DNA from 2 places in the Patulibacter ginsengiterrae genome. Region 1 is predicted to be linked to the other one. Evidence: riboswitches for the same ligand, from Rfam matches in the RefSeq annotation. Region 1 holds a riboswitch; the other holds the start of a gene.

What was found. Region 1 has a riboswitch for S-adenosylmethionine ahead of ACVUH9_RS21380 (aminotransferase class V-fold PLP-dependent enzyme). Riboswitches for the same ligand answer to the same signal wherever they lie in the genome.
Region 2: linked by a shared signal. The riboswitch ahead of thrC (threonine synthase) and the one ahead of ACVUH9_RS21380 (aminotransferase class V-fold PLP-dependent enzyme) in region 1 are both predicted to bind S-adenosylmethionine.

The regions. Positions count from the first base shown of each region.
Region 1 is NZ_JBWDOG010000027.1:16,994-24,611, reverse strand. Features, by position in the region: gene ACVUH9_RS21400 (M28 family peptidase) at 1-906, shown strand, start outside; gene ACVUH9_RS21395 (MGDG synthase family glycosyltransferase) at 916-2,046, shown strand; gene ACVUH9_RS21390 (DMT family transporter) at 1,947-2,996, opposite strand; gene ACVUH9_RS21385 (polysaccharide deacetylase family protein) at 3,072-3,791, shown strand; SAM riboswitch class IV at 3,892-4,015, shown strand; gene ACVUH9_RS21380 (aminotransferase class V-fold PLP-dependent enzyme) at 4,048-5,439, shown strand; gene ACVUH9_RS21375 (NAD-dependent epimerase/dehydratase family protein) at 5,478-6,413, opposite strand; gene ACVUH9_RS21370 (DegT/DnrJ/EryC1/StrS family aminotransferase) at 6,410-7,462, opposite strand.
Region 2 is NZ_JBWDOG010000002.1:224,395-232,012, forward strand. Features, by position in the region: gene ACVUH9_RS04470 (RelA/SpoT family protein) at 1-2,453, shown strand, start outside; gene recJ (single-stranded-DNA-specific exonuclease RecJ) at 1-9, shown strand, start outside; gene ACVUH9_RS04475 (diacylglycerol/lipid kinase family protein) at 2,740-3,729, opposite strand; gene ACVUH9_RS04480 (class I SAM-dependent methyltransferase) at 3,778-4,470, shown strand; gene ACVUH9_RS04485 (magnesium transporter CorA family protein) at 4,512-5,507, opposite strand; SAM riboswitch class I at 5,721-5,819, shown strand; gene thrC (threonine synthase) at 5,887-7,182, shown strand; gene ACVUH9_RS04495 (ubiquitin-like small modifier protein 1) at 7,182-7,463, shown strand; gene ACVUH9_RS04500 (acyltransferase family protein) at 7,601-7,618, opposite strand, start outside.

The sequences.
Region 1 (7,618 bases):
TGGCTGCGGCGGGCGACCTCGCCGGCCGCGCCGACCTGGAACGTCGTCGCCGAGGCCGGCGATCCGAACGGTTCGCGCACGATCGTCCTGCTCGCCCACCACGACGCCGCCCCGACCGGTGCCGTCTTCGACCAGAGCTTCCAGCGCTGGATCCTGAAGGTCGTCCCCGGCGTCTTCGAGCGGATCGACACCGCGCTGCCGCTCTGGTGGCCGGTCGTCGGCGCGCCGACGATGGTCGCGCTCGGGGCCGGGTTCCGGCGCCGCTCGCTGACGCTGGCCGGGCTCGGCCTCAGCGCGCTCAGCGCCGTCACCTTCGGCGACATCGCCCGCAGCCCGGTCGTCCCCGGCGCCAACGACAACCTCAGCGCGGTCGCCGCGCTGGTCGGGGTCGCCGAGCGGTTGCGCGACGAGCCGGTCGAGGGGATCCGCGTCCTGCTCGTCTCGTGCGGGGCGGAGGAGGTCATCCAGGGCGGGATCTACGGCTTCGCCGAGCGCTACTTCCCCCAGCTCGACCACGAGCGGACCTGGTTCCTCAACCTCGACTCGATCGGCTCGCCCGAGCTGGTGATGATCGAGGGCGAGGGGCCGATCGTGATGGAGGACTACCACTGGCGCAGCTTCCGGGACCTGATCGCGCGGGTCGCCGCGCGCGAGGGGATCGCCCTGCGGCGGGGGATGCGCGCGCGCTCGAGCACCGACGCGGTGATCCCCAACCGGGCGGGCTACCCGACGGCGACCCTGGTCTCGTTCGACCGCTCGAAGGCGATGACGAACTACCACCTCAGCAGCGACACGCCCGAGAACCTCGACTACGCCACGATCCGCCGGGCGGTCGCGCTGGCCGCCGCGGTCGTGCGTGAGCTGACCGGCGACGCGGCGGCGACCGGCGTCCACAGCAGCCGCTGAGGGACGGGCGTGCGCACGCTGATCTTCAGCGCCGACATCGGCGAGGGCCACGAGCTGCCCGCGCGGATGGTCGCCGACGGCATCCGTGAGCTGGTGCCCGGCGCCGAGGTCACGATCGTCGACACCCTCCAGGTCGCGGGCGCGGCGACCCGGATGCTCGTCCGCGAGGGCTCGGAGATGATCCTCGGCCAGCTGCCGGCGCTCTACGACGTCCAGTACGCACTGGCGATGAACCCGCCGCTGCGGGTGGTCGGGACGACGCTGGCCCCGGTGATCGCCGGTCGCGGGCTGCGACGGACGGTCGCCGAGCACCGTCCGGACGTGATCGTCTCCACCTACCCGCTCGCCACGCACGTGCTCGGGGTGCTGCGGCGGCTGCGGCGGATGCCGGTCCCCGTGGTCTCGGCGATCACCGACCTCGCCGCGCTCCGCTACTGGGCCCACCCCGGCTGCGACCTGCACCTGCTGACCCAGGAGGAGTCGGTCGCCGAGGTCCGCGCGATCGCCGGCCCCGACGCCCGGACGGAGAGCGTCCGGGGCCTCACCGATCCCGGCTTCGACCGTCCCGTCGACCCGGCGGCGGCGCGAGCCTCGCTCGGGCTGCCGGCGGACGGGCCGGTCGTGCTCGTGTCCGGGGGCGGCTGGGGGATCGGCGACCTGCGCGGCGCCGTCGCGACCGTGGTCGAGGCGATCCCGGCGGCGACGGTCGTCTGCCTCTGCGGCCGCAACGAGGAGGTCCTCGCCGCGGTCACCGGCGCGTTCGGGGACGATCCCCGCGTCCGGCCGCTGGGCTTCACCGAGCGGATGTCCGACCTGATGGCGGCGGCCGACGTGCTCGTGCACTCGACCGCCGGCCTGACTGCGCTCGAGGCGCTGATCCGGGGGACGCGGGTCGTCTCCTACGGCTGGGGCGTCGGCCACATCCGCGTCAACAACGCGGCCTTCGAGCGGTTCGGACTGGCGCGGGTGGCGACCGATCGCCGGGCCCTGGCGGAGGCGGTCCGCGGGGCGCTGGCCGACGGGCCGGTCGCCGACTTCGGCTACGGCGCGCGGCGCTCGGCAGCCGAGTTGATCGTCGAGCTCGCGGCGGGATCGGTCGCGGCGCGGGCCGCGTCGCCGCTGCCGGTCGCGGCCGCCTGAGCGGGGTCGGTCGCTCCGCGGCGGGCGCCGTCCCCGGTCACGGTCTCGTCCGGGCGCTCACGGCCGTCGGCGCCGGTCGGCCCGGCCGGCCCCTCGGGGTGCTCGATCGCGAGCACGGCGTGCGAGCGTCCGAGGCCGACGCCCCCGGCCAGCACCAGCAGCAGGGCGAGCACGACGACGATCCCGCCACCCGGCGTGTCACCCCAGCTCTCGTGCAGCAGGACCGGGGCGACGGCGACCGGGATCGCGGTCTCGAGCACGAACATCGGCGGGGCCACGCGGGTCGCGGGGAACCGCTGGAGGGCGGTCATGTCGACGAGGAAGCCGGTCCCGGCGGCGGCCGCGGTCGCCGCGGCCCAGGCGAGGGCGGCGAGCGGCCGGCCGTGCTCGAGCTCGGTCACGACCAGCTTGCCGGTCAGCGCCGAGAGCGCGAAGGCGGAGCCGGCCGAGGCGATCAGCAGCCAGGCGCCGGACCGGGCCTGCCCGCGCACGAAGGGGGCGACGATCACCACGACCAGGACCGCCGAGATCACGATCAGCCGGGTCCGGTCGGGCAGCGCGTCGGTCCGCTCGGGGGCGACCACGGCCAGCACGGCGACTCCGACCATCACGCAGCCGGCGGCGATCCACGAGGCGCGCGGCACGTGCTCGCCGAGGATCCGCGAGCCGAGCACCAGCAGCAGGACCAGCCCGAGCGCGAGCGTCGGCTGGACGAGCGTGATCGGGGCGAGCGCGAAGGCGGCGAGCTGGAGCGGCCAGCCGAGCGTGGCGATCGCCGTGCCCAACAGCCACTTCGGGCGCCGGACCAGGCGGGTGATCAGCGACGGGCGCAGGCCGTGCTCGTCGTCGACCGCCTGGGCCTCCGTCGCCTGCAGGACGACCGCGCCGTCGAAGCAGGCGGCGGCGGCCGCCGCGAACAGCAGCCCGAGCAGGACGTCGGACGAGGGCACCACCGCAGCATGTCGCACCGCCCGGCGCCCCGCCATCGTGGCCTGGCGAGGCCCCGGGCGTGCGACGATCCCGGGGTGCGCGCCGTCCCCGCCCTCGTCGCCTCCACGGCCGTGGTCACCGCCGGCGTCGGCTGGTCGCTGCCGGCGCTCGCCCCGCTGCTGCCGCCGCTGGCCGGGGCGCTCGGCCTGACCCGGCGGCTGCCGCTGGCCGGGGCGGTCGCGGTGACCTTCGACGACGGCCCCCACCCGCAGGGGACCCCGGCCGTGCTCGAGGCGCTGCGCGAGCACGGCGCCACGGCGACCTTCTTCTGCGTCGGCGAGCAGGTCCGGCGGACCGGTGGCCTGCTGGCCGAGATCGTCGCCGCCGGGCACCGGGTCGCGATCCACGGCGACCGCCACCGGCTGCTGCTGCGGCGGACGCCGGGCGCGGTCCGCGACGACCTCGACCGCGCGCACGCGACGATCGCCGCGATCGCCGGCGACGCGCTGCTGCCGGTCCACCGCGCGCCCTACGGGATCTACGCGCCGACGACCCCCGGCGAGTTGGCCCGGCGCGGCTGGCGGCCGCTGCTGTGGAGTCGCTGGGGCCACGACTGGCGGGCCGACGCGACCGCGACGAGCATCGCCGACGAGGTCGCCCGCGACCTCACCGCCGGCGACGTGCTGCTGCTCCACGACGCCGACGACTACAGCGATCCGGACTCGTGGCGGGCGACCGCTTCGGCGCTGCCGACGGTCCTCGAGCGGATCGCGGCGGCCGGCCTGACGACGGCTCCGGTCCCGGCGCGCTGGTAGCCCGCGCCCCTCCGACCCGGGTTCCCGACCTCGAAAACGGTGCGCCGTACACGCGATTTGGATACCCGGGAACCGGATCGGGTTTGCTACTATCGATCGCGGTCAAGAGTGCCAGCGACAAGCCCCGGCTCGCTGGCCGGCAACCCTCCACCGCGGTGGGGTGCCCCGGGTGAAGACCAGGCCGCGCAGGCCCTCACAGGGTCCTGCGCCTGCAAGCGCGGACCCGTCGAGCGGGTCCCGACCCACGGAGACCCCCATGAGCACCATCGACAGGCCCGTCCTGGACCCCGCCTGCGCCGAGCAGCCGCTGACCCCCGTGATCGGCGGCGACCTGCGCGTCCCATTGCTCGACGGCAGCACCGTCCGCTACGCCAACCTCGACTACGGCGCGACCGCTCCCGCCCTGCCCGCCGTGGCCGATCGCGTGGCCTGCGTCCTGCCCTTCAGCGGCAGCGTCCACCGCGGCGCCGGTCTGCCGTCGCAGATCTCCAGCAACCTCTACGAGCAGGCGCGGGCCACGGTCGGCGCGGCGCTCGGCGCCCGCACCGACGACCACGTCATCTTCACCCGCAACACGACCGACGCCACCAACCTGCTCGCGGGCTGCGTGCCGGCCGACGCGGGCGACGTCGTCACCCTCGACGTCGAGCACCACGCGAACCTGCTGCCGTGGCAGCGGACGGCCGGCGGCCACCGCTGCGTCGCCCACGCCGAGACGATCGAGGAGACCCTGCTGCGGCTCGAGCAGGCGCTGGCCGACCGGCCGACCGCGCTGGTCGCGATCACCGGCGCGTCGAACGTGACCGGCGAGCTGCTGCCGATCGAGCGGATCGTCACGCTGGCCCGGACCCACGGCGCCCGCACCTTCGTCGACGCGGCCCAGCTGGCGCCGCACCGCTCGGTCGCGATCGCCGCGCTCGGCGTCGACTACCTGGCGGTCTCCGGGCACAAGCTCTACGCCCCCTACGGGGTCGGCGTGCTCGTCGGTCGCGGCGACTGGCTGGACGCGGGCGAGCCGTACCTGGCGGGTGGCGGGGCGGTCCGCGAGGTGACCGTCGACGCGGTCAGCTGGACCGACGGGCCGCGCCGGCACGAGGCCGGCACCCCGAACCTGTCCGGCGCGGTCGCGCTCGCCGCCGCCTTCGAGACGATCGACGGGCTCGTCGGCACGGCCGGCGTGGACCCGCGCGAGGCCCACGAGCGGGCGCTGCGGGAGCGGGTCCTGGAGGGGATCGCCGGGCTGTCGGCGATCACCCCGCTGCGGATCTGGAGCGACAGCGCCGACGCGGTCGGCGTGGTCGCGCTGACCGTCGACGGCTACGCCCCCGGCCACGTCGGCGCCTACCTCTCGGCCGAGCACGGGATCGGCGTCCGCGACGGTCGCTTCTGCGCCCACCCGCTGCTGGAGCGGTTCGGCCTGCCGGAGGGCGCGCTGCGGGCCAGCTTCGGCCTCGGCTCGCAGCTGGAGAACGCCGACCGCCTGGTCGCGGCGCTCACCGAGCTGGTCGACGCGGGCCCGCGCCACCGCTACGTCGAGGGGCCGACCGGCTGGGCCCCGGAGCACGACACCCGCGACCAGGTCGCGTGGGCCGGCTCCGGGCTGCAGTCGGCGGCGCTGGTCGCGCCGTCGCCCTGCGGCGCCGGCTGAGCGGCCGGCTCCGCCGCCCCGGGTGGTCGGGGCGGCGTTCAGCCCTCGACGACCGGGTTCGGCTGCCGGGCCTGGTCGGCCTGGTGCCACTCGAGGTAGCGGGCGACGCCGTCGGCGAACCCGGTAGTCGCCGTCCAGCCCAGCTCCTGCTCGGCCCGGCGGTGGTCGACGACGGCACCCTTGAAGTCGCCGGGGCGGCCTTCGACGTGCACGATGTCGACGTCGCCGAGCAGGTCGCGGACGACCTCGGCGATCTCCAGGATCGTCGTCTCCTCGACCCCGACCAGGTTGTAGACGCGGTCGGCGGCCTGCGGCAGCAGCCCGGCGACGCAGCCGTCGGCGAGGTCCTCGACGTAGACGAACCGGCGGGTCTGGTCGCCCTTGCCGGCGATCGTCAGCGGATCGCCCGCCAGCGCCTTGCGCACGAACTGCGGGACGACCGCGGCCGGGCGGGCACGCGGGCCGTAGGGGATCCCGAACCGCAGGATCGTCGTCGTCACCCCGAACAGCTCGGAGTACGAGCGGCAGTACATCTCGCCGGCGATCTTGGTCGCGGTGTAGAGGTGCTTGGGCAGCCCGAGCGGGCTGTCCTCGTCGACCTGCTCGGCGGCGCAGCCGTCGTAGACCCAGATCGTCGAGGCGTAGACGACGCGGTCGACGCCGGCCTCGCGCGCGGCCTGGAGCACGTTCAGCGTGCCCCGCGAGTTGACGCGCTCGGCGAAGACCGGGTCGACCGCGACCTGGCCGACGTCGGCGACGGCCGCCAGGTGCAGGACGGCGTCGCAGCCGTCCATCGCGGCAGTCAGCGCGGCGAGGTCGTCGAGCTCCCCGAGGTAGGTGTCGACGGAGCCCTCGGCGTGGAACGGCGACGGGACCATGTCGAAGATCCGGGGGGTCATCCCCGCGGCGATCAGCTTGTCGACGACGTGGGATCCGATGAAGCCGGAGCCACCGGTGACGAGGACCTTGTTCATCGGGACAGCTCCTGGACGTTCTGGTTCTGGGGGACGACTTCGGGGCGGTAGTAGATCGGCACGCACCAGTGGTGCTCGCCGACCCAGTCGCTGTTCGGGAGGTCGACCGTGTGGCCGAGGATCCGGTGGCACGGCTGGTCGTAGACCTTGCCCGTCGACTTCTCGATCGGGTCGAAGACGATGTACTTGTAGAGCCCGGAGACCATCCCGTCGGGCAGCTCGAGCCGGCCCGGGTGGAGCGGGTCGAGGTACTCGCGGGCGGCGGCGTTCTTGCCGGCGACGATCTCGTCGAGCCGCTCGGTCTGGGTCAGCGCGATCGCGGCGGTGAACTCGCTCATCCGGAAGTTCAAGCCCTCGACCTGGTGCTCGGGCTTGCCGTAGTTGCGGAAGGCCCGTGCGAACTCGAGCAGCTCGGGATGACGGGAGACGAGCACGCCGCCCTCGCCGGTCGAGACGGTCTTGGTCGCGTAGAACGAGCTGACGCCGGCGTCGCCCCAGGTGCCCGGCGCCTTGCCGTTCCAGGTCGCGCCGTGGGCGTGCGCGCAGTCCTCGATCAGGAAGATCCCCTCGGCCTCGCAGAGGGCGGCGATCCGCTCGATGTCGAAGGCGATGTGCCCGCCGATGTGGACGACGAACGCCGCCTTCGGCTTGTGCTGCGCGACCTTGCGCTCGAAGTCCTCGAACGAGAGGCAGAGGTCCTCGCGGTTGCAGTCGACGAACTCGACCGTCGCCCCGAGGTGGAGCGCGGCCAGCGGCGTTGCCATGAACGTGTTCGAGGGGCAGAGGACCGTGTCCCCGGGGCCGACGCCGGCGTAGCGGAGCGCGGCGAGTGCACCGCCGCTCCAGCTGCCGGTCGCGACGGCGCCCGCGGCCCCCGGGTGCTTGGCGGCCCAGGCCTCCTCGAAGCGCCGGTTGAGGTCGCCCTCCGCCCAGCGGTTGGAGTCGATCACCTCGTCCCAGAGCTGATGGAGTCGGGCCCGGTCGCGTGGGTCGAACCCGATCGCGAAGCGGCCCAGCTCGGCGACCGCATCGGTAGGAGCTTCTGGCATTCCGTGTGCTGCTTTCCCGTGCCGGGTGGACTGAGGAGGGCACGTATTCAGGGGGAGCTTACGTCGTGGTGACGACGTTTCCGAAGCGCGCGACCGGAGCTGGCGCGCTGCCGCTCTGCCTGCTGCAGCACGGGGCAACGCCGGAGCGTACCCGGG
Region 2 (7,618 bases), on a different contig from region 1:
GCGCGGTGACGCTGCCGGAGGGGCCGGCCCCGGTCGACCCGGTCGAGCGCGTCCCCGTCACCGACGAGCGCTCACGCGAGCGGCTCGGGCTGACCGCGGCCGACCTCGCCGCGGGCCATCACGTGCCGACGCATGGCGACGGTGACCCGCCGCTGAAGGACGATGCGACCCACCGCGCCGGCGAGGTCCTGACGGCCGACGAGCTCTCGCTGCGGGCTGACCTCCACGCCGTCGTCGCCGAGCACGCGGAGGAGGACCGCGCGGCGATCGACATGGAGCGCGTCGACGACGCCTTCCGCTTCTCCTGCCTGCACCACCGCGAGCAGCGCCGCAAGTCGGGCGAGCCGTTCATCGCCCACCCGGTCGAGGTCGCGAAGATCTGCGCCGGGATGCACCTCGACACCGAGGCGGTCGTGGCGGCTCTGCTCCACGACACGGTCGAGGACACCGCGGCCGAGCTCGACGAGATTCGCAGTCGCTACGGCGACACGGTCGCCCTGCTCGTCGACGGGGTCACCAAGCTCGACGGGATCCAGTTCACCAGCCGCGACGAGGCGCAGGCGGAGAACTACCGCAAGATGGTCGTGGCGATGGCGGCGGACGTCCGCGTCATCCTGATCAAGCTCGCCGACCGGCTGCACAACGCCCGCACGCTCGCGGCGCACAAGCGGCCGAAGCAGCTCGAGATCGCCAAGGAGACCCTCGAGGTCTACGCGCCGATCGCCCACCGCCTCGGTATCCACGCGATCAAGTGGGAGTTGGAGGACCTCGCCTTCGCGACCCTCCATCCGCGCAAGTACCAGGAGATCAAGGGCCTGGTCAATCAGCAGCGCGGCGAGCGTGAGACCTACGTCGCCAAGGCCGGCGAGTACCTGCGGCGGGAGCTGGAGGGCGTCGGGATCGAGGCCGAGATCTCCGGCCGGGCGAAGCACTTCTACTCGATCTACCAGAAGATGACCCGCAAGGGTCGCGAGTTCAACGAGATCTACGACCTGACCGCGATGCGTGTCGTCGTCGACTCGGTGAACGACTGCTACGGGGCGATCGGCGTCATCCACTCGCTGTGGAAGCCGCTGCCGCGACGGTTCAAGGACTTCGTCGCGATGCCGAAGGCCAACATGTACCAGTCGTTGCACACGACGGTCGTGGGCCCCGAGGGGCAGCCGCTGGAGATCCAGATCCGCACCCAGGAGATGCAGCGGACGGCCGAGTTCGGCGTCGCCGCGCACTGGATGTACAAGCAGCGCGCCGCGGCGGCCGCGTCGAAGAACGGGACCGGTCCTGCCGTCCCGGCCGAGGCCAAGGACGCCAAGAGCGACGGGGACAAGTTCACCTGGTTGCGGGCGATGCTCGACACCTCGCGGGACAACGATGACCCGCAGGAGTTCATGGACGACCTCAAGGTCGCCCTGTTCGAGGACGAGGTCTACGTCTTCACCCCGAAGGGCGACGTCAAGTCGCTCTCGCGCGGGGCGACCCCGGTCGACTTCGCCTACGAGGTCCACACCGACGTCGGCCACCGCTGCGTGGGGGCGAAGGTCAACGGCAAGATCGTCCCCCTGACCTACACGTTGCGGTCGGGCGACATCGTCGACATCCTGACCGCCAACCGCGAGCGCGGGCCGTCCCGCGACTGGCTGACGCTGGCCCAGACGAGCCGCGCGCGGAGCAAGATCAAGGCCTGGTTCAAGGCTGCCGGCCGTGAGGACTCCGAGCACCTCGGCCGCGAGCTGCTCCAGGAGCAGCTGCGCAAGGCCGGGCTGCCCGCTCAGCGGCTGGTCGGTTCGCCGCTGCTGGCCGACGTCATCCGCGAGATGGGCTACAAGAAGGGCGACGACTTCTACATCGCCCTCGGCGGCGGCAAGGTCTCGCCGCACGTCGTCGTCAACAAGGTCCTCAAGCACCTCAAGGAGGGCGAGGCTGCCGACGACGAGCCGGCAGGGCCGGTCGAGGCGCTGCTGCGGCCCGACGTCGTCCGTCGTCAGCCGACCGGGACGGCCAAGAGCTACGGCGTGACCGTCGACGGGGTCGGCGACGTGATGCTGCGGATGGCCAAGTGCTGCCGTCCCGTGCCCGGCGATCCGATCGTCGGCTACGTCTCGCTCGGTCGGGGGATCACGATCCACCGCGACGACTGTCCCAACGCCCAGCAGCTGCGCAAGGACCCGGAGCGGTTCGTGCCGGTCGACTGGGCGGGCCAGCACCAGCAGTCGTTCAAGGTCGAGATCCAGGTCGACGGCTACGACCGGCACCGGCTGCTGGAGGACCTCACCCGGGTCTTCGCCGAGGCCGGCGTCAACATCGTCAGCGCGGTCTGCTCGACCACGCCGCCGATGGTCCGCAACCGGTTCGTCGTCGAGGTCGGGGACACCAAGGCGCTGCGCACGACGATCAACCGCCTGCGCAACATCGACTCGGTCTTCGACGCCTTCCGGATCACGCCCTCCAGCTAGGCGGTCACGTCTGAGGCGGCCGTATGCCGTCGCATCTCGGTCCGCGTGGGCCTCGGCAGGCCTGGCGGCCAGCTCTCGGGTGGGCGGGCTTCGGTCCTTGCCGACCTGCTCGGCCTACGACCACCTCAGACGCAACCGCGGGCATTTCGACGGCTGTTCTTCCTGAGCCGTATGCAACCGACCCCATCGACGACGTGGTCGGCTCCATACGGCCGGGACAAACACCGTCTCGTGATGCGGTCGGGCTTCTGCGGAGCAGCAAACCGCCGCGGCTGGTCCTGCTAGATCAGGCGACGACGCGGAGGCCGCCGGGGTCGACGCCGATCGTGGCCTCGTGGATCGGGCCGATGTAGTCGCCGTCGACCTGGACCGGCAGCGGCCGCTCGTCGGCGCTGCGCAGGGTCGCGGAGGTGATCGCGGGGGCGCCGTCGACCGCGCGATGGCCCCCGATGTCGAGTCCGGTCACCAACGCCCGGACCGCGATCCCGGGCATGATCGTCGGACGCGTGTGGCGCAGCACGGCACCGCTGACGTGGCCGGAGCTCAGGTCCTCGCCCTGGAGCAGGCGGACCGGGCTGCTGGCGAAGTAGGTGAACTCGGCCGCGTTCTGGAAGACAGCCGTGGCTCCGTGCAGCTCGCGGCCGTCCGCGAGCTCGAGGGTCAGCTGCGGGGGCCGGACGACGTAGTGGCTGAGGAAGGTGCTGACGGCCGCGGTCGAGTAGTACCAGGGACCGAACCGCGCCTTCAGCCGCGGGCGCCGGTCGACCCGCTCGACCACGCTCGCGTCGAGCCCGACTCCGGCGGCGAAGGTGAAGCGCCGGTCGCCGATCCGGCCGAGGTCGACCGCGCGCGGCAGCCAGCGGTCGGCCAGCGTCAGCACGTGCTCGGTCGCGTCGACGATGTCGCGCGGCATGCCGATCAGGCGATGGAAGACGTTGGTCGCGCCGCCCGGGAGGGCGATCAGCGGGACACCGGTGCCGACGAGTCCGTTGACCGCCTCGTTGACGGTGCCGTCGCCGCCGAGGGTCACGACCGCGTCGACGCCGGTCGCGGCCGCCTCGCGGGCGAGGGCGACCGCGTGCATCGGTCCCTCGGTGTCGACGGGCTCGACGTCGTAGCGGTGCGAGAGCGCGTGGACGACGAGGCTCCGGAGCCGGGCCGAGGTCGTCGTCGCGTTCGGATTGACGATGACCGCCAGCCGTCGACGCTCGGTCGAGGTCAGGGCCGAGGCGTCGGGGGAGGGCGCGGGGGCGGGCACGAAGCTTGAGGACACCATCGGGGCCTTCACGTTACGCACCGGTGAAGGGAAGTAGCATCGCCGGTCGTGCCGCCGCTCGACGACCCCGCCCTCGAACGGATCGCCCGCTTCTGGGACGCCCGCGGTCGCGAGGATCCGCTGCGCTACTCCGTGCCGGGCGCGCCGCCCGTCGACGAGTTCTCGTTCGTGGCGTCTGGCGAGGACCTGCTCGACGCGCTCGAGGATCTGGTCGGCTTCAGCCTGGAGGGAGCCCGGGTCGCGGTCGACGTCGGCTGTGGCGCCGGTCGGGTCACCGGTGCGCTCGCTCACCGGGCCGACGCGGTGATCGCCTGCGACATCGCTCCGAGCATGCTCGCTGCGGGCCGCGAACGGCACGCGTCGCTGGAGAACGTGACCTGGCACCCGGCCCACGCCGGCGCGCTGCGTCCAGTCGCCGACGGGACCGCCGACGCGGTGCTCCTGCTCGGGCTGCTGCCGCACCTGCCGACCGTCGGCCTGATCGGCGACGTGCTGCGCGAGCTCGGCCGCGTCCTTCGGCCCGACGCGACCGCGGTCTTCGACGTCCGATCCGGGACGCCCGCCCCGCTGCTCCCGGGCGAGAGCAGCCTGCCCGAGTACGTCAGCGCCCACCCGCTCTGGCGGGGTACGGCGGTCGACCTCGAGACGCTGGCCGCGATCGCGCACCAGGAGCAGCTGATCCTGGAGCGGATCGAGGGCTCGGGCACGACCCGCTGCGTGGTGCTCGCCCGCCGCGAGTAGCGGCACCCGAGGACGGGTGGGCCGGGGACCGGGCCGGCCGACTACAGCAGGTCGTTGCGGCGGAACCACCAGACCATCGCGCCGAGCAGCGTCACCATCGCGCCGACGAGGCCGAAGAACCAGACCGCGTTGTCCTGGCCGGGCACGTGGACGTTCATGCCCCAGATCGACGCCAGCAGCGTCAGCGGCAGGACGATCACGCTGATCGCGGTGAGGACGTTCAGGGCCCCGGACTGCTGGTGGGCGAGGACCGACTCGTTCGAGCTCTCGAGCGCCTCGCTCACCTCCTTGAAGTTCTCCAGCATGTCCCAGATCCGCTCCGACGCGTCGTTGATGTCGTCGAAGTAGAGGTCCTCGTCCTCGGCGAGGTAGCGCCGAGCGGCGTTGAGGTCCTTCAGCGCCACCCGCTGCGGGCGGACGATCTTGCGGAAGTTGATGATCTCCTGCTTGGCGTTGGAGATGTCGCGGACGATCTCCTTCGAACGCCCCTCGAAGATGTCCTCCTCGAGCTGCTCGAGCTTGTTGCCGATCTTGCGCAGCATCGGGAACGAGGCGTCGACGCACTCGTCGATGATCCGGTAGAGGAGGTAGCCGGCGCCCTTCGAGAAGAGCTTCTCGCGCTCGTCCTCGCGCTGCTCGACCCGGCTGAAGAGGTAGTCGATCGTCCGCAGCGGGCGGTTGGGGATCGTGAGGACGTAGTCGGGGCCGACGAAGACGTCGAGCTCGGCGGCGTTGAGGCGGCCGATCGTCTTGTCGTAGTCGGGGAAGTGCAGGACGACGAACAGGTAGTCGTCGTAGACGTCGACCTTCGGGCGCTGGTTGCGCGAGGAGACGTCCTCGTAGTCGAGCGCGTGGAAGTCGAACTGCTCCCGCAACCAGGCGAACTCGAGCCGCCCGGGACGCTGGACGTTGACCCATCGGAGGCCGTGGGCCTCGACGATCTCGATCTGGGGGACGTCGGGCTCTTCCTGCCCGACTGGGGTGGCTTCAGCCGGCCGGGTACCGAACCCGAATCGCGGACGGGGAAACGTCGGCATCCGGACTGAGGGGATCGTCGAGGGCGGTCGGCACGATGCACCCAAGTGTACTCGGGGCCCGGTCGGGCAGCGGCGTGGGAGCCGCGTCGTCGGACGCCCGCTCGCCGCGCTCGCGGGGGCCACCCGGCCGGGGGCGACGCGCCCGGGCGAATTCCCGGCAAAGCGGAAGTATTTCGGTCGTCGGCTTGCTAGTCTCAGGAGCGGACATCGATCAACACATCCAGAGGGGGGGAGGGACTGGCCCGTTGAACCCCCGGCAACCATCGCGAATCACGCCGACGCGAAGAGGTGCCAATTCCAGAGAGATGTGTGGCTGGACCTGTACCGGACCTTCGCCACACCTTTTCGGCGAAGGACCGACTCCGGAGACAGACAGCTCATGGCAGCAACATCGCTCGCCTGCCGCGAATGCGGCAGCACGTACCCCCTCGAAGCGCAGTTCGTCTGCGCGAAGTGCTTCGGGCCCCTGGAGGTCAAGTACGCCGACCTCGCGGCCGACGGTGACGAGGGCCTCGCCGCGTCGATCCGCCGGCGGATCCAGGCCGGCCCGGCGAGCATCTGGCGCTACGCCGACTTCCTGCCGGTCGAGCGTGTTCCGACGCTCGCCCCATCGGGTCCCGGCGAGACCGCGGGCCTCGCCGGCCTGCCGGCCGGCAGCACGCCGCTGGTCCGCGCCGACCGCCTCGCCGAGCGCCTCGGCCTGCGCGAGGTCTGGGTCAAGAACGACGCGGCGAACCCGACGCACTCGTTCAAGGACCGGGTCGTCGCCGTCGCGGCCGCTCGCGCCAAGGAGCTCGGCTTCACGACCCTGGCCTGCGCCTCGACCGGCAACCTCGCCAACGCCGTCGCCGCCGCCGGCGCCGCGCTGGGGATGCCCGTCTACGTCTTCATCCCCGCCGATCTCGAGGAGCAGAAGATCCTGGCGACCGGGATCTACGGCGCCCGGGTGGTGACGGTTCGCGGCAACTACGACGACGTCAACCGGCTCTGTACCGAGATCGCCGGCGAGCGGCCCGACTGGGCGTTCGTCAACGTCAACATGCGGCCGTACTACGCCGAGGGCTCCAAGACCCTGGCGTACGAGATCGCCGAGCAGCTGGGCTGGCAGAGCCCGGACCGGATCGTCGCTCCGATCGCCTCCGGCTCGCTCTTCACCAAGATCGGCAAGGGCTTCCAGGAGTGGCTCGACCTCGGGCTGCTGAGCGAGGGCAGCCGGGTACCGACCATGAGCGGCGCCCAGGCCGCCGGCTGCAACCCGGTCGCCTCCGCGTTCGCGGCCGGGCACGACGTCTGCCGGCCGGTCCGCCCGGACACGATCGCCAAGTCGCTGGCGATCGGCAACCCGGCCGACGGCCCCTACGCGATCGAGCTGGCACGCCAGACGAACGGCACGATCGACGAGGTCACCGACGACGAGATCCGCGCCGGGATCCGGCTGCTGGCCGAGACGACCGGGATCTTCACGGAGACCGCCGGCGGGGTCACGACCGCAACGCTGCAGAAGCTCGCCGAGTCCGGCCGGATCGGGGCCGACGAGCGCGTGGTGATCGTGATCACCGGTGAGGGCCTGAAGACCCTCGACGCGGTCCGCGGCACCTTCGCGTGCCACGAGATCGACGCGAACTTCGAGCAGTTCGAACGCGATGCGGAGCTCCGCACGGAGGTGACGGTCTGATGGCCACGGTGACGATCAAGATTCCGACGCAGCTGCGTGACGCGACCGGCGGACAGGGCAAGGTCCAGTCCGAGGGCACGACGGTCGGCACCGTCCTGGAGAGCCTGTTCGAGGTCCACCCCGAGCTGCGCTCCAGCCTGACGGACGGCAACGGCGATCTCCGCCGGTTCGTCAACGTCTACCTCGACGGCGACGACATCCGCTTCGGCGACGGGCTCTCGACCCCGGTCTCCGACCGCCAGGAGCTGCAGATCCTGCCGGCCGTGGCCGGCGGCCGCTGAGCGACCGAGAGGTCCCGGGCGCCGTGCCCGGGACCCGGTCGAGCGCGGACGCCGTCGTCCGCTGAGGATGCTCGGAACGTCGCTCGCGGCGGTCCCCAGCCGATTGCCGGCTCGGAGCGTCGCCGGCCGCGACCCGGTCAGTCGCCGGTGGCGAG